Regions from separate parts of the Streptomyces sp. NPDC006335 genome, predicted to be linked through region 2. Evidence: riboswitches for the same ligand, from Rfam matches in the RefSeq annotation. Region 2 holds a riboswitch; the other holds the start of a gene.
What was found. Region 2 has a riboswitch for S-adenosylmethionine ahead of thrC (threonine synthase). Riboswitches for the same ligand answer to the same signal wherever they lie in the genome.
Positions count from the first base shown of each region.

Region 1: another riboswitch for S-adenosylmethionine. It lies ahead of ABZ098_RS02180 (aminotransferase class V-fold PLP-dependent enzyme); the one in region 2 lies ahead of thrC (threonine synthase).

Region 1 is NZ_JBEXQX010000001.1:467,433-470,832, reverse strand. Features, by position in the region: gene ABZ098_RS02190 (cytochrome bc complex cytochrome b subunit) at 1-457, shown strand, start outside; gene trpD (anthranilate phosphoribosyltransferase) at 653-1,717, shown strand; SAM riboswitch class IV at 1,794-1,910, shown strand; gene ABZ098_RS02180 (aminotransferase class V-fold PLP-dependent enzyme) at 2,041-3,400, shown strand, end outside.
Region 2 is NZ_JBEXQX010000016.1:43,405-46,804, forward strand. Features, by position in the region: gene ABZ098_RS33865 (MoaD/ThiS family protein) at 1-233, opposite strand, end outside; gene thrC (threonine synthase) at 269-1,549, opposite strand; SAM riboswitch class I at 1,567-1,725, opposite strand; gene ABZ098_RS33875 (glucosyl-3-phosphoglycerate synthase) at 1,874-2,818, shown strand; gene ABZ098_RS33880 (trehalose-6-phosphate synthase) at 2,888-3,400, shown strand, end outside.

The DNA of each region.
Region 1 (3,400 bases), on a different contig from region 2:
GGTGCTGCTGATCGGTGGTGGAAACGACCTCTGGGCCACCCACTTCCACCTGTCGATCAACGCCATCACGTGGTTCGTGCGGGTCGCGTTCTTCGTCGCCCCGGTCCTGGCGTTCATCGCCACCAAGCGGATCTGCCTCGGCCTCCAGCGCCGCGACAAGGACAAGGTGCTGCACGGCCGCGAGTCCGGCATCATCAAGCGCCTGCCGCACGGTGAGTTCATCGAGGTGCACGAGCCGCTCAGCCAGGAGCAGCTCCACACGCTCACGGCGCACGAGCAGTACGCACCGGCGCAGATCGGCCCCACGGTCGACGAGAACGGCGTCGAGCGCAAGGTCAAGGGATCCGAGAAGCTGCGCGCCAAGCTGAGCGAGGCGTACTACGGCGAGGAGTCCCAGATCCCCAAGCCGACCGTCGAGGAGTACAAGGAGATCACGAGCGGCCACGGCCACCACTGATCCCTGCTTGTCGCTGCGCTCGCCACGCGCGGTAGAAGGGCCCGTCCGACACACCGGACGGGCCCTTCGCCGTGCCGTGCCATGGGGTGCGGGTTCGGTGGGGGCGTTCCGTCCGAACACCGGACGGGGCCCTGTGTCGTGCTCCGGGCTGGATAGGGTGTGGGCACGGTTTTCTACGACATCTGGAGCGGCCCCATGAGCGCTGTGACCCCCGCTGGAGGCGACATCGCGGCGGGCCGTTCCTGGCCCGAGGTGCTGAACGCCCTGCTGTACGGCCGCGATCAGAGTGCCGACGCGACGGCGTGGGCGATGGACCGGATCATGCAGGGCGAGGCGACCGACGCGCAGATCGCCGGCTTCGTGGTCGCCCTCCGGGCCAAGGGCGAGACCGTCGAGGAGATCAACGGGCTCGTGCGGACGATGTACGCGCACGCCAACGTGATCGAGGTCCCCGGGCGGACGGTGGACATCGTCGGCACCGGCGGCGACGGCGCCAAGACAGTCAACATCTCCACCATGTCGGCGATCGTCGTGGCCGGCACCGGTGCCACGGTCGTCAAGCACGGCAACCGGGCCGCCTCCTCCGCGTCCGGTGCCTCGGACGTCCTGGAGAAGCTCGGCGTCAACCTGGAGCTGACCCCGCAGCGGGTGGCCGAGGTGGCCGAGGAGGCCGGGATCACGTTCTGCTTCGCGATCAAGTTCCATCCGGCGCTGCGTCACGCGGGCGCCGCACGAGGGCAGTTGGGCATCCGCACGGTGTTCAACATCCTCGGCCCGCTGACCAACCCCGCCCGGGTGCGCTCCCAGGCGGTCGGCGTCGCGGACCCGCGCATGGCCCCGGTCGTCGCGGGCGTCTTCGCCGAGCGCGGCAACTCCTCCCTGGTCTTCCGGGGTGACGACGGCCTCGACGAGCTGACGACCACGTCGACCTCCCGCGTCTGGATCGTCCGCGACGGCAAGGTCACCGAGGAGAGCTTCGACCCCCGCGACGTCGGCCTCGACCTCGTGCCGGTGGAGGCCCTGCGCGGCGGTGACCCGGCGTACAACGCGGAGGTCGCCCGCCACCTGCTGGACGGCGAGAAGGGCCCGGTCCGCGACGCCGTACTCCTGAACTCCGCGGCCGCGCTGGTGGCCCTGGACCCGGGGACGGGGACGCTGGCCGAGCAGTTGCGGGCCGGGATGGACAAGGCCGCCGAGTCGATCGACTCGGGCGCGGCGAAGCGGACGCTGGAACGCTGGGTGGCCGCCAGCAACGCGTAACCGCCACCAGGGTGTCGTCCCGCGATCCGGACTCGGGTTGCGGGACGACGATCACTTCACGTACGTTCCTGTACCAGGTCATGAGTGACAGTCATGAGGCCCCGGCCGACTGTCCGGCAACCCTCCGTCCGTGGCGGGGTGCCCCGGGTGAAGACCAGGCCGTGAGCAGCGAGGTTCACGGCAAGCGCGGGCCCCTCTCGAAACCAGGGGTCCTGGTCGTTCGAGGGAGTCCTCCGTGAGCAAGCGAATGCGATAGGGCCGCCGAGCCCCGCCTCCGCGCACCCATCTCATCTTTCACCTTTCTCTTGTCACGGGAGTCCCCCATGTCTGTCTCCACCGCTGCCTCCGTCCAGACCATTTGTGCCCAGCTGCCCGTTCTGGGACGGGATGTCACCGTCCCGCTCGTCACCGGCGGCGAGGTCACCTACGCGGCCCTCGACTACGCGGCCAGCGCCCCCGCCCTCCAGCGGGTCTGGGACGACGTGGCGGCCTACGCGCCCTACTACGGCAGCGTCCACCGCGGTGCCGGCTACCTCTCCCAGCTGTCGACGGACCTGTTCGAGAACGCCCGCAAGACCGTCACGGAGTTCCTCGACTGCCGCGACGACGACCAGCTGATCTTCACCCGGTCGACCACCGACTCGCTCAACCTCCTCGCCGCCGCCCTCCCCGCCGACTGCCAGGTCTTCGTCTTCGAGACCGAGCACCACGCGAGCCTGCTCCCCTGGAAGGACGCCAGGGTCAGCTACCTCGACGCCCCGCGCACCCCGCGCCAGGCCGTGGAGACGCTGGAGAAGGCCCTCGCCGACCGGGACCCCTACGGCCCGGCCCTGGTCTGCGTCACCGGCGCCTCCAACGTCACCGGTGAGCTGTGGCCCGTACGGGAGCTCGCGGCGGCCGCTCACGCCCACGGCGCCCGCATCGTCCTCGACGCCGCCCAGCTCGCCCCGCACCACCCGGTGAGCGTCCGTGACCTCGACGTCGACTGGGTCGCCTTCTCCGGCCACAAGCTGTACGCCCCCTTCGGCTCCGGCGTCCTGGCGGGCCGCGCCGACTGGCTGAAGGCCGCCGACCCCTACCTCGCGGGCGGCGGCGCCAGCCGCAAGGTCACCCGGCGCGAGGACGGGGGAGTGGACGTGGAGTGGCACGAGAGCGCCGCGCGCCATGAGGCGGGCTCGCCCAACGTCATCGGCGCCTACTCCATCGCGTCGGCCTGCAAGGCGCTCACCGAAGCCGGCTTCGACACCCTCGTGGCCCGCGAGCAGCACCTGATCGAGAAGGTCCGCCAGGGACTCGCCGACGTCCCCGAGGTCCGCGTGCTGTCTCTCTTCGGCGACGACGCCCCCCGCGTCGGTGTGATCTCCTTCGTCGTCGAGGGCTGGAACAGCTCCCACTTCGCCGCCGCCCTCTCCGCCGAGTACGGCATCGGCGTCCGCGACGGCCTCTTCTGCGCCCACCCGCTCGTCCGCACCCTCCTCGGCAGCGACCCGCAGTCCCAGGGCGAGTGCGGCGCCCCCGAGGCGGCGCCCGGCGAGAAGTCCCTCAACGCGATCCGGGTGAGCTTCGGCGCGGGCACCCCGGACGAGCACGTGGAGCGGTTCGTGCAGGCCGTGAAGGAGCTGGTCGCGGACGGTGCGAAGTGGACGTACCGCACCGAGGACGGCCGCTGCGTCCCGGCCGTCT
Region 2 (3,400 bases):
TCGGGCGTAGCCGTCTCCAGCCCCTGCTCGAACCGCACATCGTCGTCGTTCACGTACACATTCACGAACCGCCGCAGCTTGCCCTGGTCGTCGAGAACGCGCGCCGCGATACCCGTGTGGTTCTTCTCCAGATCGGCGATGACCTCGGCGAGGGTCCCACCCTCGGCCTGCACCTCGGCCTGGCCGCCGGTGTAGGTGCGCAGGATGGTGGGGATACGGACGGAAACGCTCATGGTTCAAGACCTCCGGTCAGGTAAACGAACAACGACTACGCGAGGCCGGCCTCACGGAACGAATCGAGGTTGGGACGAATGGTCGCCGTCAGACCCGTACCCGCCACCGCGTCCAGCGTCTTCAGACCGTCCCCGGTGTTCAGCACGACGGTCGTCAGCGAGGGATCCAGCAGCCCGTTCTCGATCAGCTTCTTGGTGACACCCACGGTCACCCCACCGGCGGTCTCCGCGAAGATCCCCTCGGTCCGCGCCAGCAGCTTGATCGCGTCGACGACCTGCTCGTCGTTCACGTCCTCCACCGCGCCACCGGTACGCCGCGCGATGTCCAGCACGTACGGGCCGTCCGCCGGGTTGCCGATGGCCAGCGACTTGGCGATGGTGTTCGGCTTCTGGGGCCGGACCACGTCGTGGCCAGCCTTGTACGCCACCGACACCGGCGAGCACCCCTCCGCCTGCGCACCGAAGATCTTGTACGGCTTGTCCTCGACGAGCCCGAGCTTGATCAGCTCCTGGAGCCCCTTGTCGATCTTCGTGAGCTGCGAGCCGGAGGCGATCGGCACCACGAGCTGGTCGGGAAGCTTCCAGCCGAGCTGCTCGCAGATCTCGTACGCCAGGGTCTTGGACCCCTCCGCGTAGTACGGCCGCAGGTTGACGTTGACGAAGCCCCAGCCCTCGCCGGCCGGGTCGCCGATCAGCTCGGAGCAGAAGCGGTTCACGTCGTCGTAGTTGCCCTCGATGCCGACGAGCTCGCCGCCGTAGACCGCGGCCATGACGACCTTGCCCTGCTCCAGGTCGTGCGGGATGAACACGCAGGAGCGGAAGCCCGCCCGGGCCGCGGCGGCACCCACCGCGCCGGCCAGGTTGCCGGTGGAGGAGCAGGAGAGCGTGGTGAAGCCGAAGGCACGCGCGGCCTCCAGGGCCTGCGCGACGACGCGGTCCTTGAAGGAGTGCGTCGGGTTGCCGGAGTCGTCCTTGATGTACAGGCCGCCGGTCACGCCGAGCTCGCGGGCGAGGTTGTCGGCCTTGACGAGGTGGGTCCAGCCGGGGTTGATGTTGGGCTTGTCCGCCACGTCCGCGGGGACGGGCAGCAGCGGGGCGTAGCGCCAGATGTTCGCGGGTCCCGCCTCGATGCGCTTGCGGAGCTCCTCGGTTTCGTAGGCCGAGAAGTCGTACGCGATCTCGAGCGGGCCGAAACACTCCTCGCAGGCGAAGACCGGGCCGAGCGGGACTCGGTGGCCGCATTCGCGGCAGCTCAGTGCCGCGGCGGGACCCAGGTCGACGGAGTTCGTGGTGCTTGCAACAGTCTGCGCAGCCATGGAGGCGAGGCCCTTTCTCCTCATCTTCCTCACGACGCACTTCGCCGTGAGACGGATTTGGCACCTTCCCGAGTCGGGAGCCTCGCGGAGACGATCGTCAGTGATCGCTGCAAGAGCCGACTGGAGGGTTGCCGGGGCTTCATCGGGCCGTATCCCTCTGCCCCTCTGGATGAGCGGTATGAAGTTGTGAACGGCGGGCCACCCTGGACATGCGATGGTCATCCGCGTTGTTCAAGACTGTAACCGACGGCCGGGACAGTTGAGAGAGTCGTCCGAACGGCGAGATGGATCACCCGCAGATCACACGCAGAGGAGCCGCGCACTGTGCTGAACGAAGTCGAGCGCTGGCTGGCGACCCGTTCCTGGTCCGTGACCGATCGCCCGCTCCACCGGATCATGGCGGCGAAGCGGGCCACGGGCCGGACGGTCAGTGTCGTCCTGCCCGCACTCAACGAGGAGGAGACGGTCGGTGACATCGTCGCCGTGATCCGTCATGACCTCATGCAGCAGGTCCCGCTCGTCGACGAGATAGTCGTCGTCGACTCGGGATCGACCGACCGCACGTCGGAGGTCGCCGCGGCGGCCGGCGCGCGGGTCGTCCACCGCGACGACATCCTCCCGCGCATCCCGGCCGTGCCCGGCAAGGGCGAGGTCCTGTGGCGGTCCCTGCTGGTCACCACCGGGGACATCGTCTGCTTCATCGACGCCGACCTGAAGGAGTTCTCCTCGGACTTCGTCTCCGGCATCGTCGGCCCGCTGCTCACCGACCCCGAGGTCGACCTGGTCAAGGGCATGTACGACCGTCCCCTGGGCGGTGCCGCCGGACAGGGCGGCCGGGTCACCGAGCTGATGGCGCGCCCGCTGCTGAACATGCACTGGCCGCAGCTCGCCGGTTTCGTGCAGCCGCTGGGCGGCGAGTACGCGGCCCGGCGCTCCCTGCTGGAGCAGTTGCCGTTCCCCGTCGGCTACGGCGTGGAGCTCGGCATGCTGGTCGACGCCCTGCATCTGGTGGGCCTGGACGCGCTCGCCCAGGTCGACGTCGGGGTGCGCAAGCACCGCCACCAGGACGGGCAGGCCCTGGGCCGGATGTCCGCCGCGATCTACCGCACCGCCCAGCTCCGGCTGGCCCGCGGCCACCTGATCCGGCCCGCCCTGACCCAGTTCGAGCGCGGCCGGGAGGGCTTCGAGCCGCGTACGTACTCCGTGGACACGGAGGAGCGGCCGCCGATGACGGAGATCCCGGAGTACATGAAAAGAAGGGCGGCGTAGGAGCGCCCCTTCCGGAGCGCTCCCAAAGGGAACGTTTGAGCGGTTGGACACCGGGCTAGATGTCGAGGCATGGCTCCCTCGCACAACGCCCACGTACTGGTCGCGTCCAACAGAGGTCCGGTCTCCTACGAGGTCCAGGACGACGGTTCGCTGAAACCCAAACGGGGTGGCGGCGGGCTGGTCTCGGGTCTGTCGGCGATCGGGCCGGAGGCCGACGCGCTGTGGGTGTGCTCGGCGCTGTCCGACGGTGACCGCGAGGCGGTACGGCAGGGCGTCGGCGAGGACGGCGTCCGGATGCTCCCGATCCCGGCCGACGTGCACGCGGACGCGTACAACGGCATCGCCAACTCGGTCCTCTGGTTCGTCCACCACCTCCTCTACCAGACCCCGCTGGAGCCGTCCTTCGACGCGGAGTTCCGGCGGCAGTGGGCGTCGTACGAGACGTACAACCGTGCCTTCGCGGAGGCGCTCGCTCAGGAGGCGGCCGAGGGGGCGGCGGTCCTGGTGCAGGACTACCACCTGTGCCTGGTGCCGGGGATGCTCCGCGAACTCCGCCCCGACCTGCGCATCGCCCACTTCTCG